2 regions of the Hominenteromicrobium sp. genome follow, and region 2 is predicted to be linked to the other one. Evidence: a T-box and tRNA genes for the amino acid it is inferred to sense, from the RefSeq annotation. Region 2 holds a T-box; the other holds one or more tRNA genes.
What was found. The T-box of region 2 lies ahead of tyrS (tyrosine--tRNA ligase). A T-box ahead of a tRNA ligase gene usually reads a tRNA of that ligase, here a tRNA-Tyr.
Positions count from the first base shown of each region.

Region 1: it has a tRNA-Tyr gene. The T-box ahead of tyrS (tyrosine--tRNA ligase) is inferred to sense a tRNA for this amino acid. The anticodon was not compared.

Region 1 covers NZ_JBKWAE010000007.1:3,311-18,623, forward strand. Annotated here, with positions in the region: gene ACLTX1_RS06745 (amidoligase family protein) at 1-172, opposite strand, end outside; gene dcm (DNA (cytosine-5-)-methyltransferase) at 168-1,196, opposite strand; gene ACLTX1_RS06755 (hypothetical protein) at 1,353-1,946, opposite strand; gene ACLTX1_RS06760 (hypothetical protein) at 2,096-2,644, opposite strand; gene ACLTX1_RS06765 (plasmid segregation centromere-binding protein ParR) at 2,673-2,948, opposite strand; gene ACLTX1_RS06770 (ParM/StbA family protein) at 2,945-3,865, opposite strand; tRNA gene ACLTX1_RS06775 (tRNA-Tyr) at 4,378-4,462, opposite strand; gene larC (nickel pincer cofactor biosynthesis protein LarC) at 4,808-6,088, shown strand; gene ACLTX1_RS06785 (hypothetical protein) at 6,265-7,305, shown strand; tRNA gene ACLTX1_RS06790 (tRNA-Lys) at 7,444-7,519, shown strand; tRNA gene ACLTX1_RS06795 (tRNA-Thr) at 7,542-7,617, shown strand; tRNA gene ACLTX1_RS06800 (tRNA-Tyr) at 7,938-8,022, shown strand; gene ACLTX1_RS06805 (SGNH/GDSL hydrolase family protein) at 8,290-8,955, shown strand; gene ACLTX1_RS06810 (hypothetical protein) at 8,987-9,112, shown strand; gene ACLTX1_RS06815 (TolB family protein) at 9,094-9,534, shown strand; gene ACLTX1_RS06820 (hypothetical protein) at 9,553-10,113, shown strand; gene ACLTX1_RS06825 (YgiQ family radical SAM protein) at 10,178-12,151, opposite strand; gene ACLTX1_RS06830 (glycoside hydrolase family 36 protein) at 12,162-13,739, opposite strand; gene ACLTX1_RS06835 (glycoside hydrolase family 3 N-terminal domain-containing protein) at 13,945-15,313, shown strand, end outside.
Region 2 covers NZ_JBKWAE010000006.1:97,342-112,654, forward strand. Annotated here, with positions in the region: gene ACLTX1_RS06435 (glycoside hydrolase family 10 protein) at 1-832, opposite strand, end outside; gene ACLTX1_RS06440 (DUF1294 domain-containing protein) at 920-1,210, shown strand; gene ACLTX1_RS06445 (YjjG family noncanonical pyrimidine nucleotidase) at 1,222-1,926, shown strand; gene ACLTX1_RS06450 (ComEC/Rec2 family competence protein) at 1,936-4,101, shown strand; gene holA (DNA polymerase III subunit delta) at 4,124-5,176, shown strand; gene ACLTX1_RS06460 (toprim domain-containing protein) at 5,187-5,780, shown strand; T-box leader at 5,810-6,059, shown strand; gene tyrS (tyrosine--tRNA ligase) at 6,171-7,397, shown strand; gene ACLTX1_RS06470 (hypothetical protein) at 7,589-8,014, opposite strand; gene ACLTX1_RS06475 (hypothetical protein) at 8,026-8,679, opposite strand; gene ACLTX1_RS06480 (hypothetical protein) at 8,698-10,500, opposite strand; gene rfbB (dTDP-glucose 4,6-dehydratase) at 10,500-11,519, opposite strand; gene rfbA (glucose-1-phosphate thymidylyltransferase RfbA) at 11,545-12,456, opposite strand; gene ACLTX1_RS06495 (EamA family transporter) at 12,505-12,849, opposite strand; gene ACLTX1_RS06500 (EamA family transporter) at 12,851-13,210, opposite strand; gene ACLTX1_RS06505 (NAD(P)-dependent oxidoreductase) at 13,280-14,167, opposite strand; gene ACLTX1_RS06510 (transketolase family protein) at 14,164-15,108, opposite strand; gene ACLTX1_RS06515 (transketolase) at 15,105-15,313, opposite strand, start outside.

The sequences.
Region 1 (15,313 bases), on a different contig from region 2:
ACCGCCACTTTTTGCCCTCGTTGTCTATAACCTCCCACGGATCGTAGGTGCGGGATTCATGTGTCTGGCGGGCCATGGTACCGAACAGGGAAGCCACCGCTTCCGCTGCTTTCTGGCGGGTTAGCCCCGTCATCTCAATCTCGCAGCCGAAGTATTGGTCTTTTAAATCAATCGATGGCGGTCACCTCCCGATGGGCGGCGGCAAGCCGTTTCCCGATGGCTTCCACCACTGTAACGGTCACGCCGTTTCCTGCCTGCTTGTATAGCTGGGCGTCGGATTGGAGAGGCAAAACGATATCAATCCGTTCATCTGCCCATCCCTGCAGCCGCAGGCATTCCCTTGGCGTCAGGCGGCGGATGCGCTTGAGCGGCTCCAAGGTGCCTTGGTCGCTGCTGGCGGTGAGGGTATGGGCGATTTTTCGTCCAACCCTGCCGCGCCGGGTATTTTTCTGAGCAAACGCCAGATTGATGCTGTCGCCGGGATACGCCATTTTGTACCCCTTTTTTGTATTCTCCCTGATGGGCAGGCCCACCTCATACAAACCGGTTTTCCCGCCGAATCCGCCCGTCTGCGCCGCGAGGGTGCAGCTTACCCCTTCCGGGGAGTAGACTCGCTCTCCCTGCGCGCCGGGGCGGATTTGTATAAGAGATGTGCCTGCTGTTTCGGTGAAAGGAAATACTTTTCCTCTGCATCTTTTATTAAGATATCCGATAAGGTACACCCTTTTTCGGGATTGGGGGACTCCGAAATCCTTGCTGTTGAGCACCTGCCATTCCAGACCATACCCCAATCCGTCCAGCGCATGGAGGATGGCCGCAAATGTCCTGCCCCCGTCATGGTTAAGCAGTCCGGGAACATTTTCAAGCAGCAGATACGCAGGTCTTTTTGCCGCAGTCAGCCGGGCAATTTCAAAGAACAGGGTACCTCTTGGATCGTCGAATCCTCCACGGTGTCCAGCAATCGAAAAAGACTGGCAGGGAAATCCGCCGCACAGCAGGTCGAAGTCGGGGATGCCGTTTGGATCGGCTTTTCGGATATCTTCACAAAACCACTCTCCTTTTGTATCGAACAGGGCTTCATAGCTTTGGTTTGCCTTTTCGTCGATTTCGCAATGGCCTACGCAGGTAAACCCTCCGGCGCGGGCGAGCCCTTCCCGGAACCCGCCGATGCCGGAGAACAGGTCAATATATCGTATGGTTTTCTATATCACGCTCCTTTTGAGGGATTTGATGAATCGTTAAAGCACAATCAATGGACATCGCCCCTTTTTCGTGAACTGAAATCTATATGAAAACACCCCCGCAGGCGGCTGAGGCGGTACCTCAGTCCTGTGGGGGTGTTGTTGGTAAGGTTATTCTTCGGTTTCTTCATCTTCAGGGGATTCGTCGGCAGGCTCGGCTTCTTCTTCCTCGTCATCGTCCTGCTCCCAGCTTTCCGGCATGACGTCCTCATCATCCTCGTCGGGGCAGTTCTCGTCGCTGTCATCTCCCTCTGCGGGGATTTCCTCGCCCTCGTTGATTTCCAAACTCTCTGCCGGATTTTCTGCTTCTGTATCATCGGCTTCTCCATAAAATGATCCGGTCAGAGGATTAAACCGATTGGCCCGTGCTTCCTCTTGGGCGGCTCTGGCGGCTTCGAATTCTTCTTCCGCTTCTTCCAGCGCCTGTTCGATCAAACTGATCACGAATTCCTTTTGGGTAAGGCGGCGGTGGTAGTTTTTCTCGTAGTTTTCAAGGTATTCCTTTACCCTCTGGAACAATTCCTCGCTCACCTGAAATGCTAATGTTCTTCCTTTTTCCATGACTTTGACAGCCCCTTTCTCATAGTGCTCCATAATGACCATTTCGATGAATTTGCTGATTGTGCTTTCTGTTTCCCTGATTTCCTCGCTGATGCGATTGTGCAGGTCTAATGGGATTTTGCAGGTGATGCCCTTGGTTTCCATGCTCTGTCGCTCCTTTTTCTTTTCTTTCCCTTTCGGGCAACACAAGCATACTGCAACCCGCCTGATAAAGCTATCACCAAGAGCAACAACCTTTCAGCCAAAGCAGGGCTGACAAACGTCACAACCAACAAGGGCTATGTTTGGGGTTTTCAGCGGCTTGGCCCATCCATTTTCTTTTGCTTTTTGGGGGTGACCGGCTGCATATCCTCAAAGAAATATCCGGCCATCTGCTTCATCCAGTTAAAATCCTGTTCTTCCGGTATTGCAACCGTCAGGACAACGGCGTCTGAAATGCGGCCTTTTCCGTTTTCCCGATAGTATTCCTCAAAGCTGCCCCACCAGCCATCCGCGCCGGTCCTGATTATATCGTCGCGCCCGTCAATGCTGAGGTAATAGCGGGCGGTATCTACGCCGATGGATTTGCCATCTATTTTTTGGAAGGCGTAGATCTTCTCATCGGCATAAATGTCTATGGTCTGCCTTGGGGCAAGGTAAAGCGTCATTGTCCGGTCTGTGTATTCGGGGTATTTCTCATTCGGCTTCTCCAGCAGGACAAGCCGGGCCGCATCGAAGGATTTGGGCGGTTTGTAATCCACGGTGAGGCGTTTGAGCTCGGCCCCTTTGAAATCCTCGAAATACAGGGGATCGCCAAACACAATATGCTTGGGGTTTTTGATTTTGTAGATTTCTTTTCTCATAAGTCGGTTCCTTTCGTTTTAAACAGAGTTAATCTTCTCCCAGCAAGGAACCGAGGAAGCCCATCATCTCCTGCGGGATGGCTTCCTCCGGCTGCTTCACAGGCTGGGAAGGGACAGCTTGAAGTTCTTCCCGCAGTACCCGCCGCAGGGTAGTTTCAAAGGTTTCCTTTTCTTGGCTCTCCAAAATAGCCTGCACCAGAAAGGCGTTTTTCTGCCCGTCCGGCACAGCCTGCAGGATTTCCCAAGCCCTGCGGTGGCGTTTATTCTGGAGGTTGGGGCGGAAACCGAATAGGGGCCTGTTCATCCCTTGCTCACACCGCCCGACAAATGCCCCAAAATCCGCTCGAATCCTTCGGCGTTCACACGGTCGTCTATCAGGGCAAAAGCCCGGCACAGGCCGTCCTGTTCGCTCACGTTGCCTTTAACCACTGCCGCGCCCCCGCCCAGCATGATTACCGGGATGGCTTTCAGGTCAAACCCCGATTCCATGGCTGCCGAGAGAAGCCGTTCGGTGTAGAGGCGGCCCTGCTTTTGGATGATGCTTCGGGCGTCCTCGTCCATGCTGCAGGCTTTTCCAGCCAGCACGCGCTCTACTTGGGCGTCGGTAACGGACAGCCCTACATCCCGGCGGATCTGTTCTTTCGTTTCGTCGATGCAACGGATCATGCCGAGCTCCAAGCTGCGGCAGGTTGAAGCGTTCGGGACGCCGTTGTCCAGCCGCATGAGATCCACCGTCCAGCCGCCGATATCCATGAGCAGAACAGAAGGTTCGTTTTGGATAAGTTCAGGATGGATGGCGATGGCGGAATACCCCTGTGGGAACAGTTTCACATCCTCGATGGTTACTTTGTAGGGGATTCCCTCAAATTTGAAGCACACCGGCTGGGAAGAACGCAGAAGGTATTCCCGGAAGGGCTTTTTCTCACGGCCAAATCCGGCCAGAGGCAGCCCTGCTGCGAGGTTTACGGAACACTCAGCCTTTTCTCCGCGCTGTTTAATCTCTTTGGCGATAGCGGCAAGGGTAAGCAGGTAGTAGTTGTCGTTCTCCATCTTGTTTCGCAGGATGGGCTGCCTGCCCGTCCCGCACACGAAAAACTTCCCGCCGTACTCCAGCGTGTTCTGCAGGGTGTAGGGCTCGTGGGAATATTCTGAGATACCGGCTGGGAAAGAAAAATGCCGGGTTTTGATGGCGTAATAGCCGTGGTCTATGCCGATGTTCATGGTTTTGCTCATCCTTTCTTGACGGTTGTTGAAAACTTGAGGGCTTTGTTTGGGGGCTTAGAGTATGCTTGCTGGAAAGAAATGCTTGTTCTTTCCCAGCTGGTAAGTAATTAGGGGGTGAGGGTGTGGGAGAGGGGGAAAGCGAAAAATCGCTGCGAAAAACCTCCCCGGCGGCCTGCCGGAGAGGTTCTAAAAAAGGGCGCACTACCCCCTTGTATCTTGAGGGCTTAAAATTGGCCCGTTTTAGGGATTCGTCAATCTATCTATGAAACTGCCGGAAACTTCTGCATTTCCGACAACGGGAAAAAAGGGTGGTAAACGCAAAAAAGCGGGGCCTCCGGCCTGAATTTTCAGGCGGAAGCCCCGCATCTGCTCACGAAAAATCTTGATATTGCCATTTTATGGAAAAGGCATCTATGGAAAATCATTTTGGATTTTGCGCTCTAAAAAGCCCGCAAACCCGCATGAATACTGACAAAAACGGGGTGGACATCTAAAGTGTCCACCCCAGATGGTGGAGGAGGGTGGATTCGAACCACCGAAGCTAGAAGCAGCAGATTTACAGTCTGTCCCCTTTGGCCACTCGGGAACTCCTCCATATACAGAGCTGCGTAAACGCAAACTCATATTATAAAAACGGGAAACCCGTTTGTTGCAAGACGAACACACTGCTCGCTTGAGACAATCGTTATTATAATACATCGGTACGCAAAAGTCAACCCTGTTTTTGCGAAAATTTGTGTTTTTTCGCGGGGGAAAGACTTTGCGGTTCTGGTTTGGCTTGACATCATCGCTTTGGGGCGGTATACTGTATTTATTGCGGCAGGAAGCTGCGGGGGCGTTGGAGCGCCGAATCTTGTTTTTATAGGATTAAATTATGCCAGCGGAGGCGCGCGGACTGTATGAGGTTCGTGCGCCTTTTTGATTTTAGGAGGAATCTGCATGAAGACTTTGTATTTTGACTGCGGCATGGGTGCGGCGGGCGACATGCTTTCGGCGGCGCTTTTAGAACTGTTTGACGACAAACGGGCAGTGCTCAACGAGCTGAACGCGCTCGGTATCCCCGGTGTGGAATTTAAGGCGGAAGTGAGCACGAAATGCGGCATCAACGGCACGCATCTTTCCGTTACGGTGAACGGCGAGGAGGAAGAAAGCGCTGACGTGCACGACCACGAACATCACGCTCACGACCATGTACACGAACATGAACATTCTCATGAACATGAGCATCACCACGAGCACGATCACGAACATACGCATGAGCATGAACACGACCACGGGCATCACCACCACAGCAGCATGGCGGATATCGAGCATATCATCGGGCATCTGCCGTTGGCGAATGCGGTGCGTGCAGACGTGATTGCGGTGTATAAGCTCATCGCGGAAGCGGAGAGCCATGCGCATGGCATGCCGATTTCGGAGATCCACTTCCATGAAGTCGGCACAATGGACGCGGTGGCGGACATTACGGCGGCGTGCTTGCTCATCCGCAAGCTTGCGCCGGAGAAGATTGTTGCGTCACCGGTGCATGTAGGCGCGGGAAAGGTGCGCTGTGCACACGGTGTGCTGCCTGTTCCGGCCCCGGCTACGGCGTATATTTTGTGCGACGTGCCGATCTACGGCGGGCGCATTCAGGGTGAGCTCTGCACGCCGACGGGCGCGGCTTTGCTGAAGCACTTTGCGGCAGCGTTCGGCGATATGCCGGTTATGCGCGTGCAGCGCGTGGGTTACGGCATGGGCAAGAAGGACTTTGAAGTGGCAAACTGCGTGCGCGCGATGCTGGGCGAAACCGGCGACGGCGCGGACTCCGTTTACGAGCTGAACTGCAACATCGACGATATGACCGCCGAGACGATTGGCTTTGCGGCGGAGAAGATTCGCGAGGCGGGCGCGGTGGAGGTCTTCACAACCGCCGTTATGATGAAGAAAAACCGCCCCGGCACGCTGCTGACGGTGCTGTGCCGCGAGGCGCAGAAGGAGGCCGTTGTGCAGGCGATTTTCAAACACACGGCGACCATCGGCATCCGCGAGACGCTGTGCCGCCGCTATGTGCTGACCCGCACGGAGGAGACGGTGGAGACCGCCCTCGGTCCGGTGCGCCGCAAGGTGTCTTCCGGCTACGGCGTGCGGCGCGCGAAGTTTGAGCACGATGACCTGGCGGCGCTCGCCGAGAAAAACGGGTTGAGCCTCACGGAAGTGATGGAAAAGATTGATAGATAAAATATAAAGGTTTATGGGCCTCGCGTTTTACGGGGCTCTTTTTCTGTGTGCGGCAAAACTTGCAAAAGTATTGCAAAGGAACTGCAAAAACGGTACGGTTTATATTGAAACAGCGGGGCGGGTGTGGTATGCTCTGGGCGTAGGAAGGTTACACAAAACCGAAAGGAGTATTGGTTATGAAACGGACGTTAAGGACGAAAATCTGGTGTGGTGTGTTGGCAGTTGCGTGCGTCAGCGGCGTGGCCTTTGGCGTTGCAAATTTGCCGCGCGTGCAGGCGGAGGCGATCTCCGGCGGCGTGGAGGTCACGGAGGCACCGGGGAATGAAGCAGTAGTTTCGGAAGAAAGCAAAGCGGAGGTGCCGGAGATCTCTGGAAATCCCGAAATCTCCGAAGTATCTGAAACGGCGGAGGTATCTTCTGCGAAAGAAGAATTTGAATCGCATTTTACAGCGGATGAAAAACTGGATTTCTCCAAGATACCGAAAATCGTTCGCACGGAAGACGGGAGCATTTCAATTGAAAACGGCGACGGCAGTTTTGATGCAGAGAATGACCCGTACTTTTCTGCATCGAGCATTTACGGCGGTAAAAATGTGAAAGCCACGATCAAAGACGTGCATATGTCCAATAAACTTGAATATGGTCTTACGCCAGCGGATAACGACTGCTTTGTTCCGTGGTGGATAAATGGTGGTTACCCGTGGCTGGAGACCTGCGAGCTGAACGAAGACGGCACGCTTTCTTCGCCGCATTATGCGTTTGCGTATGTCACAATCGGCTTTGAGAACACCGGAGATGAAGCGACGGGATTCCTTTCCGGGGAATACGCCATGGGACAGTATGACACAGACGGCTGCCCTTTGGATATATCCGAGTGCACGACCGACAAGCGAGAGCTGATTAACGGCATTGCAGAAGTTCCGATGAATGCGGAAGACCCGAACAAGACCGGGAATATTCTGTTGGAGCCGGGTCAGACAAGAGAGCTTGTCTTCATATATCTTTTGTCTGACGAGAGCGTCTATGTGCGCACAGATGATGAAGCCGCTGAAAGAGACGGTGTGAAAAATTACATTGAGATCGTAGAAAACTACTTTATCGACGCCTATACGGAAACCGATTGCCGATATACAATCGATGTCAACAGCGGTTTGGGCCCGTTTGTGCACTATGACGTGAGCGACATTGTGAATGATTTCTTTACGGAGCACAAATAATTTTGATGGGAAGGCCCGGCTTTTGCCGGGCAGTTTCCTTATGTTTCTGCGGTTTTGCGGAGAAAAAGGAAATTTTCAAATTTTTTCATTTTAGAGTTGACAGAACGGCGCGAAATTGCTATAATATTAAAGCTGTATGACTCATTAGCTCAGTTGGCAGAGCACTTGACTTTTAATCAAGGTGTCCGGAGTTCGAATCTCCGATGGGTCACCAAGCGCGTTTTTACGCGCTATGCGCTGGTGTAGCTCAGTTGGTAGAGCAGCTGATTTGTAATCAGCAGGTCAGGGGTTCGAGTCCGTTCACCAGCTCCAATTGATTAAAACTGAGAACATTTTGTTTTCGCTTTTCTATATATTTATTGAGTTCGGTACGGACTCGAACCCTGAAAGGGTTTCGGCGTTAAGAAAACTTTCCGGTGGAAAGTTTTTAGCCGGAAGCGGCGTAGCAGCTATGCTGTAAGCCGTGAAGACGCGCAAGCGGCTTCGTCCGTTCGCCAGCTCCAGTTGATTAAAATCGAGAACATTTTGTTTTCGTTTCTATATATTGTTTCCGAGTGTTTTGCTTGGCAGCAATAAACAGAACTTGTTTCTGTTTTTATAATATGAGTTTGCGTTTACGCAGCTCTGTATATGGAGGAGTTCCCGAGTGGCCAAAGGGGACAGACTGTAAATCTGCTGCTTCTTGCTTCGGTGGTTCGAATCCACCCTCCTCCACCAGAAAAAAGGACTTTGCATTTTGCAAAGTCCTTTTTTCTGTGAAATAAATTCCTTCGGGATTTGTGAAATATACCTTCGGTATAGTGAAAAAACAACCTACGGTTGTTGTGAAATGCGCTGCGGCGCGTGAGATTTATTTCATTTCACATTTTGCGTCAGCTGCGGGCCTTTGTCAACGTGGTAGGTATTTTGCACAGTGCCCTTGTAATATTGTAGAAATCCGATTATAATATAACCAGAAATTTACTCTTTTAGGGGGAGTTTACCATGATTTTTGAAAATATGGATCGCATTATTTTTGCAGGGGATTCCGTAACGGATATGGGCAGCGCACAGCCGGTGGGCGAGGGCTTGTTTGACAACATGGGTCACGGCTATCCGCGCGTCATCGAGAGCCTTGTGACGGCGACTTACCCGGAGCTGAGCATTCGTTTTACGAACTCCGGCATCAGCGGCAATACGTCGAAAGACCTGCTTGCGCGCTATGAGCGCGACGTGCTTTCCTTGAACCCGCAGTGGGTGTCTATCTGCATCGGCATCAATGATGTGTGGCGGCAGTTTGATTCTCCGGCGCTCACCGATCAGGCGGTCGACCCGGTGGAATATGAAGAAAACCTGCGCACGATGATTGAACAGGCGAAAATGGTTGCGAAGGGCGTTATCGTCTGCACGCCGTACTACATGGAGACGAACAAGAGCGACTTTATGCGTGCCAGAATGCAGGAATATGTGGGCATCTGCGAGCGTCTTGCCGAGGAATACGGCTGCCGTTTTGTAAACTTCCAAGCGGTGTATGACAAGTTTTTGCAGTATAAACACTCTTCGCTCATCGCATGGGACCGCGTGCACCCGAACCAGATCGGCGCGACGCTGATGGCGAAGGAATGGCTCTCGAAGTGCGGATTTGAATACGACCACACGCCGGAGGCGTAAGATTCCATTATAATCTGGGGGAGTTGAAAGCATGAAATTTGGTGTGCAGCTTTACGGCCCGCTCAACAACATGCAGGGCGAGGTTTTGGAAAAGCTTGCTGCGCTTTCCGCGACATCGACGGCAGGCAGGAAGTGGACGTGTACACGATCCCGGTGAACGGCGGCGCGGAAAAGCGACTGACAAAGGGTGGCTTTAACGACGGCCCGGAGTATTCCCCGGACGGAAAGTACATTTGGTATAACGCTGCAAACTCCGGCTTGATGCAGGTTTGGCGCATGGAGCGGGACGGCGGCGAGCAGACGCAGATCACCGAAAACCGGCGGAACAACTGGTTCCCGCATGTATCACCGGACGGAAAACGGGTGGTCTATATTTCCTACGGCCCGGAGCAGCTGGAGCCGCACGAGCACCTGCCAAACATGTCGGTGGAGCTGTGGCTGATGGATGCGGACGGCGAAAATCAGCACAAAATTCTGTCGCTGTTTGGCGGGCAAGGTTCGATCAACGTGAACTCCTGGGCCGGAGACAGCATGCGGTTTGCATTTGTGAGCTACGCGATTTTGGAAGACCCGAAATGACTGACGAGGTGAATAAAAATGATTTTTGAAAATAAAGGCAAAGAGAATACTTTGGAGACGCTGCACATTGCTTTAAACGCTGCGAAGGAGGGCGGAACGACGCTTGTGGTGGCTTCGAGCGCGGGCGACACGCTTATAGAACTCATCAAAATGCAGGAAGAGCTCGGGACAAATGTGCCGATGGTTATGGTGGGGCAGGCGTACGGCTACCCGAAGCAGGGCGTGAACACCATGACGGACGAGCGGCGCGCGGAGTTGACCGCAGCCGGTGTGCATATCATTCATGCCGCGCACGCTTTGAGCGGTGCGGAACGCGGCATCAGTCGTAAATTCAGCGGCGCGTACCCGGTGGAGATTATGGCGCACACGCTGCGCATGTTCGGACAGGGCACGAAGGTTTGCGTGGAGATCGCCATGATGGCGCTGGATAACGGCGCGATTGAGTTTAATAAGCCGGTTGTCTGTGTGGGCGGCTCGGCGCGTGGTGCGGACACCGCGTGTATCATCACGCCGGCGTATACGGCAGACTGCCTTGACACGAAAATTCACGAGATTCTCTGCAAGCCGGGTTTGTATTAAATTATAAAGCAATGACAAAAGCTCTGCACCTGAAATTCGGTGCAGAGCTTTTTGCTGTCTTACATTATCGTTTGCCGCGCTTTTTAGGCAGCTCGCCTGTCCAACGGCGGCTTTGGGGCGCCGGCGGTTGACTCGTTCTGCCGTGCTTTGCGCCGTTTTTGTTTTTACCGTCAAACGGTTTATTGCTGTTTGCGGCGGGCTTTGGGAGAGCAAAACGGGTATCACCGTGGCGGGGGCGCAAAAGGCAGTTTTTGCCTGTGCCAATGAGGTCGCGGCGATTCGCTTTGATGAGCGCTTCCGTGACGAGGTCGTAATTTTTCGGGTCACGGTACTGGATGAGCGCGCGCTGCATCGCTTTTTCGTGCGGGTCTCGCGCGACGTATACAGGCTTCATTGTGCGCGGATCGAGCCCCGTGTAGTACATGCAGGTCGAGATCGTGGACGGGGTGGGGTAGAAGTCCTGCACCTGCTCCGGCATATAGCCGAGGTCGCGCAGATATTCCGCGAGCTTTACGGCGTCCTGTAAGGTGGAGCCGGGATGCGAGGACATGAGGTACGGCACGAGGTACTGGTTGAGGTGCATTTCTTCGTTCAGCTCTTTGTAGCGCTTGACGAAGCGGCGGTAGACAGAATTCTGCGGCTTACCCATCATGCGCAGCACGCCGTCGGAAATATGCTCCGGTGCGACTTTGAGCTGGCCGCTGACGTGGTATTTAACAAGCTCGCGGAAGAACGTTTCGTCTTTGTCATTGATGAGGTAATCGAACCGAATGCCGGAGCGCACAAAGACCTTTTTCACTTTGGGCAATGCGCGCAGCTTGCGCAGGAGGGAAACGTAATCCGTGTGGTCAATCTCCATGTTGGGGCATGGCTCCGGGAACAGGCATTGGCGGTTTTTACACACGCCGACCTTCATCTGCTTTTTGCAGGCGGGCTTGCGGAAGTTTGCCGTGGGGCCGCCGACGTCGTGAATGTAGCCTTTAAAATCGGGATCCTCGGTCATTTTTTTCGCTTCTTCCAAAAGCGATTCGTGGCTGCGGGACTGAATGATGCGGCCCTGGTGGAACGTCAGCGCGCAGAAGCTGCATGCGCCGAAGCACCCGCGGCAGCTGGCAAGACTGAATTTCACTTCTTCAATGGCGGGGATGCCGCCGAGGGCTTCGTAATCCGGGTGATAGGTGCGCGTATAGGGCAGGGCGTAGGTGTCATCCATTTCTTCGGTCGAAAGCGGCATCTGCGGAGGATTCTGCACGACGAACAGGTGATCGTCCGGGTAGGGCTCGACGAGCGTTTTCGCCGTGAACGGGTCGGTGTTGAGATACTGATTGTAAAAGCTTTTCGCGTACAGCTCTTTACTGGTGGAAATCTTATCGAAGCCGGGAAGGTGGAGCACGTCGTCGCCGTCGGGCGCGATGTGCGTTTTATACACGGTACCGCGGATGAACGTGAGCTCCTGCACGGGGATGCCGCTGCGCAGGGCTTCGGCAATCTCGACGATGGAGCGCTCGCCCATGCCATAGGAAATGATATCCGCGCCGGAATCGAGCAGGACGGAGCGCTTCATTTTGTCCGACCAGTAATCATAATGCGCAAGGCGGCGCAGGCTGGCCTCGATGCCGCCGATGATGATGGGCGTTTTCTTAAACGTGCGGCGGATGAGGTTGGAATATACGATGACGGCGTAATCCGGGCGCAGGCCCATTTTGCCGCCGGGGGAGAAAAAGTCGCTGCGGCGGCGCTTTTTGGCGACGGAATAGTGGTTCACCATGGAATCCATATTGCCGGCGGAAACGAGAAAGCCAAGTTTTGGCTCGCCGAGTGTGCACACGCTTTCGGGGTCGCGCCAGTTCGGCTGTGCGATAATGCCGACCGTGAAACCGTTTGCTTCGAGAATGCGGGAGATGATCGCCGTGCCGAACGACGGGTGGTCGACGTAGGCATCGCCGCTGATGTACACGAAATCGAGCTGTTCGATGCCGCGTACCGCCATATCTTCTTTTGAAACAGGCAAAAAAGCCGTTCTGTCTAATTTGTTCATGAAAAGTCCTTTATACGCTGCCGGTCAGGATGCCGCACGGCTCTGTCCAGTCAAAGTGTTTCGTTTCCTCGCCGAGCTTCCACACGGCGGGGCAGGTGGTCTCGTGCCAATCGAGCGGGCGCGCGGTGGGCTGGGGCTGACTTGCGCGGCGGAAAGCGTCGCGGATGATGGCTTTGCGCTCGCCATTTAAGTAGGAAGCCGGAACGGAGAGCAGCGTGGGTGTGCCGCATTTTGCCACAAGCTCCAGCCAGCGCATGCCGAGCGTTTCGTCGATGGCATCGGTGAGCGGTACGCAGTCGGCATCAATGGCGAAGAAGCGGTCGTGCATCGGCGCGGTGAATGCCAATGTGTTCATGCCCATGCGGCGCGTACGTGCCCAGAGCTTGCCGCTGACGTCATCGCCGGTGCGGTTGAGGTGCATGAGCCCAGCGCCGAGGTGGCCGAAGCAGTTGCAGCCCATGACCATGGCGTCACCCGCGGCAGCTAAGATGCGTTTATATAATTCAATTAAAATTTCGGCCGTCGTGCGGGTCTCGTCCGCAAAGCGCCAACCGCTGTCCGTGAGCTCGTCGCCCATTTCAAAGCCCCAACGGCCGAGTACGTCGTAGGAAGTGAAATCGTGCTTGATGAGCTTGTAACCCCAGCTTGAGACGGTGCGGATGTCCTCTGCGATGTGGTCGAGCACTTCGGGCACGGAGGGGTCGAGGTATTCGGGGTCACGCTTCGAGCGCCAAGAGGCGGGAATACTTTCGCTGTGATCCCATAATAAACGTACCCAGATGCCCGGCTGTATGCCAGATTCGCGCAGCTTTTTGGCGAGGCCCGGCATGTCCGGAAAGCCCTTGTTGCCCGCGCGCCACGGGCCGCCGTTGTAGTTATCCGCACGGTCAATTTGCCAGCAGTCGTCGATGATGAACCACGGGCGGTTTGCGAGCCCCTCGGTGAGTTCGGCGAGGGCCTTCGCTTCGCGCAGAACGTCATCTTCCGTGGCATGCCCGTAGGCATGGTACCAGTTATTCGCGCCGTAGACGGGGGATTTCGGCAGAATGGGGTTCGGGCTCAAAACGGAGAAAAATTCACCCATGGCAGTAAAGCCGTCGGCGTCTTCGTATTCTGCGCGGCAAAGCTCCGCAGCGCAGAGTGTGCGGCCGTTTAAGCGCACGCCGAGACCGCCGCAGCGCACGTCGAGATATACGCTGTACCCGGTGCTTTCGGCTGTCCACCAGCACATGGCAGCGGGCTGCGTGTGCACGCCGAAGGCTTCGGTCTTGTTGTCGCTCTGCAGGAAGAAGTACCACGGCATGACGCGATGGGGGACATAACCGCGCCATTCATAGTCGCCGTAGCCGCGCTCCCAAACACCGCCTAAAACCTGCGCTTTTTCGGGCAGCGGGTCCGCGAAATAGAGCGTGACGCGCTGCACGGGCGTTGTGTCAGCGGTGACGTATATGCGCAGAGCTTCGCCGTTCGGCTTTAACTCGACGGTGATGTCTTTATAGGTAGTTGGATTTTGAAACGGAAGGAATTTTTCTTCGTCGTCGGTTTTTAAGAGCATGCCGGTGGGCATGGGGAATTTTTTTGGATTCATAGGGGTGCTCCTTCGGCCATGGATGCTTTTTTATAGTATAACACAGGATACGCAAAAAGAAAAGTGATGAAATTCAGTGAAAGCTGTACGAAAAATTCGTTTGATTTTCTTCCTTGTCAACCGTGCAAAGGTGTGCTATGCTTTAACATGTACGCACAACTGAGTTTTGTATCGGTTGACAGTTTCAATGGAGAGGACAATAAAAATGAAAGAAAAATTTAAAGACAGTGCGCTTTCCCCGAAAGAGCGTGCGGAAGACCTGCTGCCGCGCCTGACGCTGCGCGAAAAGGTCGGTCAGGTGAATCAGAAGCTTTACGGCTTTCAGAGCTACACCTGCAACGGCGAGCACGTGGAGCTTGCGGATAGCTTTAAAGAAGAAGTGGAAAAATGGAGCGGCCTCGGTGTGCTTTACGGCTTATACCGCGCAGACCCGTGGGCGAATAAGGATTATACGACCGGCCTTACCGGCGTGAACGCAATCCGCGCCTATAATCTGGCGCAGCACTATGTACTGGAGCACTCTCGCTTCGGCATTCCGATGCTGATGAGCAGCGAGTGCCCGCACGGCCACCAGGCGCTCGACGGCTATTTGCTGCCGGTGAACCTCGGCATGGGCGCAGCGTGGAACCCGAAGCTCGTTGAAGAGGGTTTTAAGGTCGTTGGCGAACAGCAAAAAGAAATGGGCGTGGATTTTGCGCTCGTTTCCATGCTGGACATTCTGCGTGACCCGCGCTGGGGCAGAAGCGAAGAGTGCTACGGCGAAGATCCGTACCTCTGCGGTCAGAACGCTGCTGCGGCGGTGAAGGGCTGTGCGAGTGCCGGCTTGGAGGTTGTTGCGAAGCACTTCTGCGCACAGGGCGAAACGACCGGCGGCGTAAACGCCAGTGCGGCGCGCATTGGCGAGCGCGAGCTGCGCGAAATTCATCTGCCCGCGATGAAGGAGGCCGTGAAAGCGGGCGCGACGGGTGTGATGGCAGCATATAATGAGATTGACGGTGTGCCGTGCCATGCGAATGAGTGGCTTTTAAAGGACGTGCTGCGCGAGGAGCTTGGCTTTGACGGCATCGTGATGGCGGACGGCGTAGCGATTGACCGTCTCGGTATGCTGACGGGTAACGACAAGGCGGCAAACGGCGCGTATGCTTTAAATGCAGGCGTGGACGTGAGCCTGTGGGACGACAGCTTCCCGCATCTGGAAGAAGCCGTGGAGCGCGGGCTCGTTTCCGAAGAAACGCTCGACAAGGCGGTTCTTCGCGTACTGGAGCTGAAATTTGCGCGCGGGTTGTTTGAGCACCCGTACCTTGAAGAAAAACCGCTGACGGAATACAATGTGCCGAAAACGTTTCCGCAGAGCCTTGAAATTGCGCGGCAGTCGGCAGTGCTGCTCAAAAACGACGGTGTTCTGCCGCTGAAAAAAGAGAAGAAGCTGCGTATTGCGGTCATTGGCCCGAACGCAGACGCGCTGTATCAGCAGCTTGGCGACTACACACCGCCGCTGCGTGACGGTGTGGGTGTGACGGTGCTTGACGGCATTCGGAACGAATTTAAGAACGCCGATGTACGCTATGCGCTCG
Region 2 (15,313 bases):
ACACGGCGGCGATGAGCGCGTTCACATTCGCGGTGCGCCACTCGTGCAGCGTGAGCGGCTCTTCCGTTTCTTTTACATACGCCGTGTACTGCTCGGCGTCGATGCTTTCGTCGTCCGTGGGGTAAAAATAGTCGTCAAAATGAATGCCGTCCACGTCGTATTTTTCGGCGATCTCCGCTGCGCCGTCCGCAATGCGGTTGCGGATATACGCGCTTGCGGGGTTATAATAAATGCCGCTGTTGTACGCCATAAAATATTCCGGGTGATTTACATAATTTTGCATATAAAATCCATTTTCGTCAAGCTCCGGCGGAATTGTCGTGCTCGCAATGCGCAGCGGGTTGATCCACGCGTGAAACTGTATATTCTGCTCGTGCGCGGCGTTTACCATGTATTCCATTGGGTCATAGCCGGGGTCTTTCCCCTGCATATCGGTCAAAAGGTGCGACCACGACTCGTACTCCGAGGGATACAGGCTGTCCGCAAACGGCCGTACATGCACAAACACCGCATTTGCGCCGACGCTTTTCGCAGCCGCAAGCTTGGCATCAAAATTCTCCTTGAACGTTTCTTCGGTCTTCTCCGTCACATCGAGCGCCATATACGGAATCCACACGCCGACAAGCGGTTCTTCTGCTTTTGCGGTCGTTTCTGCGGCGTTGCTATCCTCATGCTCCGGCGCAGTGCTTGAGAATACGACTTCAACGGAGTTTTCCGCCGCACGCGGCTCTGCGTTTTTCTCCCGTCCCGCCGCGCTTTTCATCGCCAGAAATACGGCCGCAACCAAAATTAAAACCGCGATGACATAATGATACTTTTTAATTACGATCATACGCTTTTTCCTTTCTCTCTGCGTTCCCTTGACCGCCAAACGGATTTGCGGTAAGATAATCATAAGTATGAGACAAGCGAGGAAAATATGATGGATTTTAAACTGGAACCCGTGCAGTTCACACTGCTGACCTATTATTGTATCATCAATATCACAGCCGCAGTCCTGACCGTTACCGATAAGCGCCGCGCACAGAAAAAGCAGTGGCGTGTCCCGGAGCGCACGCTCCTTTTGCTCGGTGCGGCAGGCGGCGCACTCGGCGAATTTATCGCCATGCTGTGTATCCGCCACAAAACAAAGCACCTGAAATTTGTGATCTCCATGCCCGTTTTCATCGTACTGCACATCGTCCTTTTCTATCGGATTTTTTTGCTTTGAGGGAGACTTTAATGAACACAAAATATAGAAATCTGCTGTTTGATGCCGATCAGACGCTCATCGATTTTGAAAAGGACATGCCGCTCGCATTTCAATATATGTACGAGCAATCGGGGCTTGCAAAGCAAAAGCCATACAGCGCAGAGATTCTGCGCCTTTATAACGACTGCAACGAAAGCTGGTGGCGGCGTTTTGAGCAAAAGCTCTGCACCAAAGCGGAGCTGTACCGCAACCGTTTCGTCGATTTCTTCGAGGTCGCGGGGCTCACACCGGTCAGCATCGATTTTTTGCAAGACCTATATGTCTCCGGCATAGCGAAAACCGGCACGCCGCTGCCGGGCGCTTTAGATATGCTGCGTGCGCTTTCAGAGCGTTACGACCTCTACATCACCACAAACGGAAATCCGATCTCGCAGCCCGGACGCCTCAAGAATTCCGGCGTCACGGCCTTTATGAAGGGCTGCTTTATTTCCGATAAGATTGGCGCGGCAAAGCCGGATAAAAAATATATTGATTATGTCCTTGCGCACATACCGGGCGCGAGCACCGAAAACTGTCTCGTCATCGGCGATTCGCTTTCGGCAGACATCAAAGGCGCGCAGAACGCCGGTTTAGACAGCTTATGGTATAACCCTAATCGCAAAGCAAACACCCTTCCCATACCGCCCAACTTTGAAGCCGCAAGCTACGAAGATATCGTAAGAATTTTGCTGTAAGGAGCTTTTATGGAGAACCCCGACATCGACCGCCCGGCCGTGCACATCGGCTTCCCCTTTTTCGCGGCGCTGTTTGTCGCCTCTTTCTTCGGCGCGCCGTTTGCCGCCGTTTCGGCGGTTTTGCTGTTCGCCGCCGTTTTTCTGCTTTTGCTGTTTAAGCAGCATCGACAACGGCCGAATTTCGTGCTTTCCCTCATCGCCACCGCAGCCGCATTCGCGGTGTTTGCAGTTGCAATGAATCTATTCGTGCTGCCCACAGAGCGCTATGACGGCGGCACATATACCGTCACCGGAAACGTAGAGTCGTTCCTCACGAAAAGCAACGGGCGGTTCTATTACAAGCTGCATGTGACGCACATCGACGAGCCTGTACAGGATGTCGATTTTTCGGTACGCCTCTCCCACAGCGAGGCTTTCCCGGCAGAGATTGGCGACACGGTCACGTGCGAAGCGAAGTTCTTCGCGTTTGAAGACAGCCTCGGGCTCTCCCCGCGCACCTCGTGGCTTGCGGATAACATGGTCTTATCCGCCTATGTCACGGATTACGAATCCGTGCAGGTCACGCCTGTCGAAAAGCGCCCGTTTTCATATTATGTAAACCAAATCCGCACGCATTTTCACAATTTGATTTTGGAAAACTACCCCAAAGTCGAAGGCTCTGTGCTTTCCGCCATGCTGCTCGGCCTGCGGGACGATATGGAAACCGAGCTTATCTCCGCCTACAAAAAGGCCGGTGCTTCGCACATTTTGGCCATATCCGGCATGCACATGGCGATCTTAACGCAGTTCACCCTCGGTTTTCTGGGTCTGCTCGGACTGAAACGCCGCCCGGCCGCGCTCGTTTCCGCGGTGTTTACGCTGCTTTTTATGTTCGTCTCGGGGCTTTCGGCCTCTGTGGTGCGCAGCGGCATTATGCAGCTCATTTTGCTTTTCGGCATTCTTCTCGGTCGCCAGGCGGAACCGCTCAACTCCCTTGCGGTCGCCGTTTTGACCATGAGCTTATTAAACCCGTTCTGCGCGGGCGATGTCTCCCTGTTGTTCTCGTTTTCGGCGACGCTCGGCATCATCCTGCTTGCGCCCCGCATCACAAAAGCAATCACGAAAAATATTCGCAAGCCGCAGCGGAAAGCGCACCTTGCAAAGCTTGTTTCTGCATTTTCCGTCTCATTTTCGGCGGTGCTTTTCACTGCGCCGCTGCAGCTTTATTTATACGGCACAGTGCAATTCGTTTCGGTGCTCACATCGCTTTTGGTGTTGGAAATTTCCGCGTGGCTGCTGCGGTTCGGGCTTATCGCCGCCTTGCTGCTCGCCGTCCCCGTTCTCTCCCCGTGCGCCGCACCGTTCGTGTTTTTAAGCGGCATTTGCGTGAAGGCGCAGAATTTCATCATCACGCTTATCGCAGAGCACATTCCCGGTACGCTGCGTATCTCCGGCAAATATCTGCCCGTAACCGTCGTAATCTGCGTCCTTTTCTTCACGCTTTCCGTGCTTCTCTACCGCCGCAAAAATAAAGCGCTGCCATGCGTTTTAACGGTGTGTATCCTGCTTTGCGGCATGAGTGCAAACGCGCTTTTGAGCCAAAGCGCCGCACGCCTTGTCGTTTTCCGCACCGATTACGCCGCCTGCACGGCGATTATCACAAACACCTCCGCCGAGGTGCTCGGGTGCAGCGGAAATGCCGCTTCCGTTGAGACCGCCCTGCGCGCGAACGGTGCGGAACAGATCACCCTTTTACTCGTGCAGCCTGATGAAAAAAGCATCCGCTGCGCCGAAAAGCTTGCACAGCTTTTCGAGGTCAAGCAGATTCTCGTGCCGGACACCGTATATTACCCTGCGGAAAACGCTGCGTTTTACGATTTCAGTTATGTCGGCGTGCTTCCCTCCGGCAGCTTCACGGTCACGGACAGCGGCGAGACCGTCACGGTCACCGTAAACGGCACGGAAATTTACCTTGAAACGAAACGCAGCACGTCGCTTTCCCACGACACAGATATTTTGGTGACAGAAAAACCGCAAAATGCAGTCTCTGCCCCGTTTACGATTTTAAAAACAAATGGTATAATAGAGGATACCGAAGCTTCGCTTTCGCCCGGCGCATACCTCTTTATGACGGAGCACGAAAGCATCCGGCTCGATTTTGACGAGCGCGGCACGTACACGGTATACGGCGGCTAAGCCGCAACGAAAGGAAAACACTATGCCCGAGATTACGGAAACCAAACTCAAGGAGCAGATTGCAAAAGAGCAAATCGGCAGCCTTTACTTTTTGTACGGCGACGAAAAGCTGCTCGTGCGCCGAAATTTAAATCGCCTGTTAAAAAAACTGGACGGCAACTTCCCGGAATTCAACTTTCAGGAATTCCCGCACGACGCGCCCGTAGACAGCATTGCGGACGCCGTTGTCGCCATGCCGTTTATGGCAGAGCGCAAGTGTGTCACGGTCTCCGACCTCAACGTGGAAGCCATGAACACCGCGGAGCTCGATAAGCTCTACGAATTGCTCGATACTATTCCCGAAACGACCGTGCTTATTCTTTATCTGCCCACGCTCGAGATTGATCCGAAAAAGAGCGCAAAGTGGCGCACGTTTTTAAAGAAGCTCGACACGCGCGGCTTTTCCCTGCCCTCGCTGCGCCTGAAAGACAACGAGCTTGAAAAATACGTCTGCCGCGAGGCCGAAAAGGCAAACTGCCTGCTCTCCCGCAAGCTTGCCGAGCGCATCGTGCAGTACGTCGGCAACGACTTAAACGCCCTCACAAACGAAGTGACAAAGCTCTGCGCCTTTGCGGGCGGCGGCGAGATCACCGCCGAGCAGGTGGAAAAAACGGTCACGAAAAACATGGAAACAACCGTGTTTCTCTTGAGCAATGCCCTCGTGCGCGGCGATTACAGCAAAGCGTATGCGCTGCTTGATCTACTGATGGCCCAGCGCGAAGAACCGTACACGATTCTGGCCGTTTTAAGCAGCGCTTACATCGACATGTACCGCGTGCGCGCCGCGATCGAAGCGGGCAAAACGTCCATGGCGCCGACGGAATACGGCGATTACCGCGGCCGCGATTTTAGATTAAAATATGCCGAGCGCGACGTGCGCGACCTTTCTATCGAAATGCTGCGAGAATGCCTTTCGCTTTTACTCAACTGCGATCTTTCCATCAAGCTTTCGGGCGGTGAAAACATGGACAGAATCGCACTCGAAAAGCTTTTCGCCCAGCTTTTGTACGTCGCGCACCGCGGCAGCGTGGCCTAAAGGAGCTCTTATGATCCACATGAACGAAGCCCTCATCGTCGAGGGCCGGTATGACAAAAGCAAGCTTTCCGCGCTGACCGACGCTATCATCGTCACAACGAACGGCTTTGGCATCTACAAGGATGCTGAAAAGCGCGATTTCATCCGCAAGCTCGCCAAAGAGCGCGGCATCGTCATTTTGACGGACAGTGACAACGCCGGCCGGCAGATCCGCGCGTATATCACGTCTTTCGTGCCGTCAAATCAAATTCGCCACGCGTATATCCCGGATATTTACGGCAAAGAAAAGCGCAAAGCGGCGCCTTCCAAAGAAGGCAAGCTCGGCGTGGAGGGCATTTCCTCGGAAATTTTACTGGAAATTTTAAAAGAAGCCGGCGCTTCCGTTGAGGGCAGCACAACCGATTTTCAGCCCTTAACCCCGGCAGACCTCATGCCTCTCGGTCTCACCGGCGGCGTAAACAGCGCCACACTGCGCCAAGGCGTTTTGAAAGCACTTGATCTCCCCGAAAACCTCACGACCAAAATGCTCCTGCGCTGGGTGACGAGCGAAGAAAAAAAGGCGCAGCTTTTAGCCGCCGTAGAAAAAATCAAAAACGGTGCTTGACAAACCGAAAAGCGCCGACTATAATAAGCACAATGGCTGTGAAAGAAAGAAGTACGCGTTTTCATCGGCACAGAGAGCCTGCGGGTGGTGTAAGCAGGTGCGAAAAAACGCCGAAATACATTCCGGAGCTGTCTTTTTGAACGGGTTCCCAGTAAAAAAGTCCGTGTGCGCACGTTACAGCGCAAGGGTATGTTTGTACCCGTTGAGGTTTCAGGTGTGAGCCTGAAATAAACTGAGGTGGTACCGCGAACCACAAAACGAAACGTGTTCGCCCTCATAGATCAAGTGAGGGTGTTTTTTTATATTCAAAATTCCCCTCCTTGAAGATCAAGGGGGCTTTTTTATTGCCCCAAAAGCCCAAAACCTGAAAATCGAAAGGAACGAAACAACATGGGTATTTACGAAGAATTGCAGGCCCGCGGCCTCATTGCACAGGTCACGGACGAAGAGCGCATCCGCAACCTTATCAACAACGGCGAAGCCACGTTCTACATCGGCTTTGACTGCACCGCAGACAGCCTTACAGCTGGTCACTTCATGGCGCTGACCTTAATGAAGCGCCTGCAGATGGCGGGCAACAAGCCAATTGCCCTCATCGGCGGCGGCACCACGATGATCGGCGACCCGAGCGGCCGCACCGACATGCGCAAGATGCTCACGATGGAAGACATCGAGCACAACGCCGCCTGCTTCAAGCGCCAGATGGAAAACTTCATCGATTTCTCCGACGGCAAGGCCCTCATGGTCAATAACGCCGATTGGCTCTTAAAGCTCAATTACGTCGAGCTCCTGCGTGAAGTGGGCGCATGCTTCTCTGTCAACAACATGCTGCGCGCCGAGTGCTATAAGCAGCGCATGGAAAAGGGTCTCTCCTTCCTTGAGTTCAACTACATGATCATGCAAAGCTACGACTTCTACGCCTTGTTCCAGAAGTACGGCTGCAATTTACAGTTCGGCGGCGACGACCAGTGGAGCAACATGCTCGGCGGCACGGAGCTCATCCGCAGAAAACTCGGCAAGGATGCCGCAGCCATGACCATCACCCTGCTCACCGATTCTCAGGGCAAGAAGATGGGCAAAACCGCCGGCAACGCCGTGTGGCTTGACCCGAACAAAACTTCCCCGTTCGATTTCTACCAGTACTGGAGAAACGTAGACGACAGCGACGTTTTGAAGTGCATCAAGATGCTGACGTTCCTGCCGCTTGACGAGATTGAAAAGATGGAAAGCTGGGAAGGCAGCCAGCTGAACCGCGCAAAGGAGATCCTCGCGTTCGAGCTTACACAGATGGTACATGGCGCTGAGGAAGCCCGGAAGGCACAGGAAGCCGCACGTGCACTGTTCGGCAGCGGCGCAAACTCCGAGAACATGCCGACCACCGAGATCACCGCAGCCGACCTCACCGACGGCGCAATCAACATTCTCGACCTCATGCAGAAAGCCGGCCTCATTGCATCTAAGGGTGAGGGCCGCCGCCTCGTGCAGCAGGGCGGTGTTTCCGTCGACGACGTAAAGGTCACCGATATCGCCAAGACCTGCACCGCAGCCGATTTTGAAAAAGGCCATGTCATCATCAAAAAAGGCAAAAAGGTCTTCCATAAGGTCGTTTTGAAGTAAGTAAAAAAGCGGCGGCGAACGCGTGCTGGCCGAAAAGCTGCTTGCGTTCTTCGACCAAGTGAAGCCGGAGAATGTGGACTATGCGGCGTTGAGAGAATTTTTGGGGAAGTAAATAAAACGCGATAGAAGAACCCCCGAGTTCAATTTGCAGAGCACTGCGAGGCGAACTCGGGGATTTTTATTTTGAGAAATCAAGCATGTAATTTACTTGTTACCCAATTGGTGACCGTTGTCATCCGTTTATTATACTTTGACCATTTTTTGATCGCTTCGATCGAGATGGAGAAGGCCAAACTCATGACCAAAAGCGTAAAATAGCTCAAAATTGCATTATGTGACCAAAAAACCAAAGCGGAACACGGTCCGTAAAAGAAAGCATGGACCATAAACATATTTCCTGAGTGTTTTCCTAAAAACTCAAGAGGAGCAGAAATAACGTGCGCCTTAAAATACCGTCCAACCAGAACAATGATCAGAAACGCAGCCAGCGCACTGAGCAAACCGCAGATTTGCCACAGATCGTTCTGCGAGATACTAAAGCGCAAAACCAAAAGTCCCGCGGCGCCCAAGAACAATACCGTCGCAAACACGACTTCCGACCATTTACCGTGTTTCATTTTTCGAGACATCAGTTATTCAGCACGTCTCCCTTGGCACATGCAGCTGCCAGAAGAATGACTAAGAAATAATTCAAATAGCTGCCGCCATATTTGGAGTGGATCGAATCGGGAATGAATTGAGGCAGTAAAAAGCCAATCGGAACCACTGCCATTCCGAGCCGTTCACACAGGCTGTCTATCAGCGGGATCAGAAGCACGATGATCTGTGCCAGACACATATACCACCATACGCCGCTGAGCAATCCGGTTTGGAAAAAATCCGAAACAGCAAACACATCCGCAATCATTCGAATCACGCTGTTTTCATAAACACGCATCGGATTGCCTCTAACGATCCAATACCCGAAAAATACAAATACATAGACCGGCCAAAAAGCTTTCATCAAGGAAAACCAACGTCGGATCAGAAATTGTAAAGTACTTTCAGAATTTGCACCCCCGCGTTTTTGGTATTGCAGAGATAAACCGTACGCGGATAAAAACACGAACAGCCAAACGCATACACGCGCCATGACGGCAACTGGTTGGATCCTATCTTCCGACAAGAAAAGAAACTCCATTTTTGTCTTTTCAACAAAATCCACATTATAAAACAAGTGATGAAACAGGAGTAAAAGTATACCGATCCCTTTTACCCGAGCCGTTTCCGCTTTTGTAAACAAGTTTTAGCCCCCTCATTTTCAGTTAACGGTTTCCGTATACTTCCAGAGCGTATAATCATCAAAAGTGCCGCAGGCGGTCACCTGCATATCGGAATGGCCATGCTCATGAAAAAATGTTAAAATACGCGTTTCAGACGACGTATTGCTGACGTAATAGACGTTTTTGCTTGGCAGAGCTGCAAGCGTATTTTCAAAGCCGAGGGACTCAATGTAGTCCTGCACACTTGGGTGGCTTTGCGTCACACCACTCAAAAACAATACATTTTTCGGAAAGCAGGCTCGGCTGCTTTTAAACACACTAAAATCATAGTACAGCGTCTGAATCGCCGTGCCAAAATCTAAAACATATAAATCTTCCGGCGTTTCGTTCACTTGTGCTAAGAATTCGGGGCGCAGTTTGCCGGGAATTACAGTTTTCGTGTATTTTTCCGGAGAATAGCTTGCCGAATAATAAAATGTACCGTCTACATACATGCGATATGCTACAGCGTCTTCTATAGGTGCAGTATTGTCCGGCAGATAGTTTATCCCCTGCCATCCGCCTACCAGGAGCGCGGCGGCACACAACAGAGCTTCCGTCGCCTTGCTGCGCTTAAAAAACGGCTCACAGAAATACGCGATCAATACGGCGGCGCAGAACAGAAAACCAAATTCTACGCGATAGACCCACCGTCCAAGTCTGTAAAAATAGACCAGAAATCCAAGCACCATCAGTGCCAACACCGCCGGTACCCAAAATTTTTTGGGATTTGTAATGGCGCAGAATAATCCGAGCAGCACACAGCAAAGCGTCATCGGATAATAGAGTTGGCGCAACCGAATCATGCTGAGCGCTTCGCGAATACTCGGATGCAGATTCACACGATGTGCATTGATAATATCCAATACTTGCTGCATCTTCTCTGTACTAAACACCGCTTGATCTGCAAAATCCCAATGCAGAATCATTTGATAATCGTTTTCCGATACGCCGATTGCTGTAAGTTCGTCGCGCAGATTTTCATAATCACACCAGGTGTAATCTAATATCTGGGAGCGGATTTTCGTAAATGTATAGTATTCTGTATAATCTGGATTGGCTGTATATGTAAGTGCATTTACAATATTAAACAAAAAGATAGTAACTATAAAAACTATCCCTGGTACAGCAATTTTAAGAAAAAACTCATATAACTTCATCTGTTTTTGCTTAAAACAAATCACTATATGATAAACAACAAGTACACTAGAAAACGCTATCGCCATAAAGAAAGCGTCTCTACGAACCAAACATCCCGTTATAGCCAACAAAGCTCCTAATACACAGCATTTCCTCCTATTTTGTTCAAACAGCGCCCAAACAAACAACAGACATCCACACATAGATGCCACAATCGCTGTTTTTGTAAACTGTGGCAAGATATACAGATCACGTGCGGCAAAGGCTGTAATCCAGACAACAGTCAGAACCGCTGTGCCAAGACGAAGTTTCTGCACAAGTACATAAGTGAGCGCAAGAAAAGACAAAAAGCAAAGAAGCATTTGCAGCCAAAAATACCAGCTTATTGCCGGGAAAAGACTATACAGCGGCACAAAAAGCCAGCCAATGAAAATGTTGGAGAACATCATGTGGGCATCTGGGTGGCCGGTATACGCACCGGAAACCACCATTTCCATGATGAAATCATCCGAAACCTCATATTTTATACTGCAAAAAAGAAGAATGCACAACAGCAGAACCGCCTGCGCTGCTGCTAAGACGAAAAACAATTTCTTTTTGCCAAAGTGCTCCTGCAAATCGATCGCCGGAGCGCTTCGAATCTGCTGTACATCGTTTGTCATCAGCGATTACCGTACATTTTTTCGTAGTAATTCTGATACTCACCGCTGATGATGGTCTCCCACCACTCACGATTATCGAGATACCACTGGATGGTCTTTTTAATGCCGTCCTCAAACTTGGTCTCCGGCAGCCAGCCCAACTCGTTATGAATCTTGGTCGGATCGATGGCATAACGCATATCATGACCCTTACGGTCACCAACATGGGTAATCAGACTCTCCGGCTTGCCCAGCTCCTTGCAGATGATTTTTACGATCTCGATGTTCTGCTTTTCATTATGACCGCCGACATTGTAAACTTCGCCCACACGACCCTTATGGATAATCAAATCAATGGCCTTGCAATGGTCTTCCACATACAGCCAGTCACGGACGTTCAGACCCTCGCCGTAAACAGGAAGGGGCTTGTCTGCCAGAGCATTCGCGATCATCAGCGGAATCAGCTTCTCCGGGAAATGATAAGGACCGTAGTTGTTGGAGCAGCGGGAAATGGTCACAGGCAGGCCGTAGGTACGGTGGTAAGCCAGAACCAGCAGGTCAGCGGCAGCTTTGGAGCTGCTGTACGGAGAGCTGGTGTGGATCGGTGTCTCCTCGGTGAAGAACAAGTCGGGACGGTCCAACGGCAGGTCGCCGTAAACCTCGTCGGTAGAGACCTGATGATAACGCTGGATGCCGTACTTGCGGCAAGCGTCCATCAGCGTTGCGGTACCCATAATATTCGTCTGGAGGAAGATGCCCGGATCTTCGATAGAACGGTCAACATGAGATTCTGCCGCAAAGTTAACCACAATGTCCGGATGCTCTTCTTCAAACAGTTTATTTACAGCTTCGCGGTCGCAGATATCGGCCTTCACAAAGCGGAAATTTGGGTTATCCATGACAGGCGCCAGCGTAGACAGGTTGCCTGCGTAGGTCAACTTATCGAGGCAGACAATGCGGTAATCCGGGTATTCTTTCAGTATGTGAAAAATAAAATTGGAACCAATAAATCCGGCGCCGCCGGTAACGATGATCGTCATAATCTAACTCCTTGTGCTGTGGAACTTACTCCTGGGTCTTCGTACTGCGAACGGAACTTCTGATCGTACCTTCTGCAACTATTTTCAAGTGCGTGCCATACGGGGATTTACCGTACTTTTCCGCAGAACGCAGCAGTTCTTCTTTATCGATCCAGCCGAAGCGGTAAGCAATCTCCTCCGGTGCGGAGATCTTTACGCCCTGACGTTTTTCGACCATACGCACAAAATCTGCTGCATCTACAAGACTATCCATTGTACCAGTATCCAGCCACGCAAAGCCACGTCCAAACAGCTCCACATCCAGATTACCCTGATTTAAGTACATTTCGTTGAGCGTGGTAATTTCCAGCTCGCCGCGATCCGACTTCTCCACCCTCTTGGCCAGATCCGACACACCCTTGGGATAGAAGTACAGGCCGGTGATGGCATAGTTGCTCTTTGGATGCTTTGGCTTCTCTTCCACAGAGATCACCTTGCCTGCATCATCAAATTCCACGATACCGAAGCGTTCTGGATCCGTTACATAATAGCCAAAGATCGTGGATATGCCGTTTTCGGCTCTGCTGCTTGCGTTCTGGAGAATGCGGGAGAAACCGTTTCCGTAGAAAATATTATCGCCGAGGATCATTGCACACGGTTCGTCACCGATGAATTCTTTACCGATGAGTAACGCCTGCGCAAGCCCTTCCGGCGCTTCTTGCACAGCATAAGAAAGAGTGATGCCAAACTGACTGCCGTCTTCCAGCAGATCGTGGAAGCGTGGGGTGTCCTCCGGCGTAGAGATGATCAGAATGTCCCGGATCCCCGCCAGCATCAGGGTAGACAGGGGATAGTAGATCATCGGCTTATCGTATACGGGCAGCAACTGCTTGGATGTTACCATGGTCAGCGGGTAAAGTCTCGTGCCGGCGCCGCCGGCTAAAATAATTCCTTTCACTGTTTGCATCCTCCGTTTTACTCTTTGGTGTTAAAATATAACCTTTATTTATCCAAGGGGAAGTGAGAAAATCACGATTCCCAATACAATAATTGCGATTCCCTTTAGTTTTCCTTTCGTAATTTTCTCATGCAGAAAGAAATAGCTAAGTATCACTACAAAAATCTGTCCCAAAGACTGCCACATGGGCGAGAGTGAAAGCGGAAGTTTACGCAGCGCAATCACCGAGCAGACTGTTGATACCACAAAAAGGAAGTATGCAAAGATAACAGAAAAATTTAAGTACGCTTTATACCAAGCATCATATGGCTTCATTGCTGCTTTTTTCAGAATAATCTGTGAAATATCCGCAATCAGAACAGAGCTGATCGCAATTAGGAAATACAACCACACGTTACTTATCCCCCGATGCCATAACCTTATATATCCCGTAGCAGATCACTATCGCACCGAGGATCTGATTCCAACTGGTACTCTCTTGAAACAGCAGTACACTCCATACCATACTCCAAATCATGGACACAGCACGATTGCTATACGCCGTTGTCAGCGGGACCTTGCGCAAAATCATCTGCCATAAAACTGCATATACAAATAAAATTCCGATAGAGCATCCATAAAACAGCAGAAACTGAATTGAAATCATCGGGTATCGGGACGCCAATTTCTGAAACACTCCGCTAAAGGAGTATACAATCACAGTGCCCTGCATAAAACCGATTTGACCAATTCCAGCTTTTTCCTTGTCATCCATGCCGATTTTCACCTCTGATTTGCAGCAGCTCCCCACTTATTTCTACGTTATTGCTTGCGTTCCATTTTTTCAAGTCAGATTCGAGTCCTTTCCGTTTGCCTGCTGATACACTCTAATTACCGCGCAAGCATCCTCTTGTACAGTCTCGGAACGAGGCGTTTTCCTATACAAGTCATGACAGAGTTCCGTCAAATAGCACGGAACCCCTGCCTTCTCCGCCAAATCAATACAAATTTTTGAATCCTTTTCCATCGTTTCAAGCGCCGCACGAGACGAAAAATCATGCTTCATCAGCTTGGGCACTCTACTCTGGAACATATTAGAATTACCTGCACATTCAGAGATTGTATCCTGCAATACCTGCGGATCGATCCCCATAGACTCGCTGAAAGACACTGCCTCCGCTGCTGCTGCAATATGGATTCCAACCAGCATTTGATTGACTGCCTTGAGCATCTGGCCTTGTCCCAGCTTAGCGCCCACATAAACGATCTTCTTGGAATAGGCCTGAAATATATCCCTGCATACCTCAAATACCTGACTGTCACCCGCTGCCATCGTTACAAGTTTTCCCTGTTCGGCACCGGTTACGCCACCGCTTACCGGTGCGTCTAAAAGTGCAATTCCCTCTGGACACATTTCACTGAGCAGGCGCATTTGTTCCGGCGCAATGGTACTGGAAACAATGATTATTCCCTTTTTCATTGCAGCCAACACCCCATCAGTCCCCTGCAGGCAACCGCGGCACTGCTCATAATTTGAAACCATCAGCAAAATGCGGTCCGTTCGCTCCGCAATTTCTCCGGCAGTCTCCAAGACCTGGATTCCCATGCGTTCTGCCTTCTGGCGACTATACGCACTACGCACTGTCGTAAAAAGTTGAAATCCACATTCTTGTAGTTTGCCTGCCATGGGCGCTCCCATAGCCCCCAGCCCAATGATTCCTAACTGCTTCATCTGATTTTCTTCCGCTCCACAAGTTCTTCTGCTGCCGCTACTATGTCAGCAGCCGTCATATGATTTGCCTCATACAGTGCCTCTGCGTCTCCGGATCTTGCAAAGCAATCCTGAATACCAATCATACGCATAGAAACCGGCAAATTCGTAGCCAGCACCTCTGCTACAGCTCCGCCAAGCCCGCCAATGACAGAGTGATCTTCGACCGTCACAATTGCGCCGGTCTCTCCGGCCGCTGTAATAACTGCCTCGCGGTCAATGGGCTTGAGCGTATGAATCTCCATAATCTGCGCATTGACTCCCCGGGCTTCCAGTGCTTTCGCGGCCTTTACAGTGCGGTCCAGCATAATTCCCGTGGCAATCAGGGTAACATCTTTTCCCCGACGCTTTACCCAATTTGCCTTGCCGATCTCAACATGATAGGTTGCTTCGTCATTGATATCCTCTACAGCGTCAAAAGGAAGCCGGACATACAGCGGGCCATGGAACTCCAGTGCCTTTCTTGCCAACACTCTGGCAGAAACAGCATCTGACGGCTGAATAATGGTCATATTCGGCAGGGCACGAAGAATCGCAATGTCCTCAATGGCTGTATGGCTGACGCCTTCCGAGCCAGTCTGCAGCCCTGCATGAGTCCCCATGACTATAACATCCTGTTTGGGATGGCAAATATACGTTCTGAGCTGTTCACAGGCACGCATCGTTGCAAATACGCTGTACGTTGCCAGCACAACCTTATGTCCGCAGCTGGCCAAGCCGCTGGCTACTCCAATCAAATTTTGTTCAGCGATTCCAATTGAAATCTGACGTTCCGGATAAATATCTCCAAAATCCTCAAATGAGCAGCACTTGGTATCTGCACACACTGCATAATAACCATATTCCTCGGCAAGCCGAATGATCTCCTTGCCAAAAATAATTCTGATTGGGAGCTGGCTCATATCAATTCCTCCCTTGCATGAATTTCAGTAATCGCCTGCTGATACTGCTCATCGGAAATAACACTCCGATGCCATTTCAGCACATTTTCCATATAGGAAACGCCTTTTCCCTTTACGGTGTTTGCAATAATGACCGTCGGAGAGCCTTGATGGCGCTGTGCTAGTTCAATAGCCGCATAGATCTCATCAAAGTTGTGCCCATTAA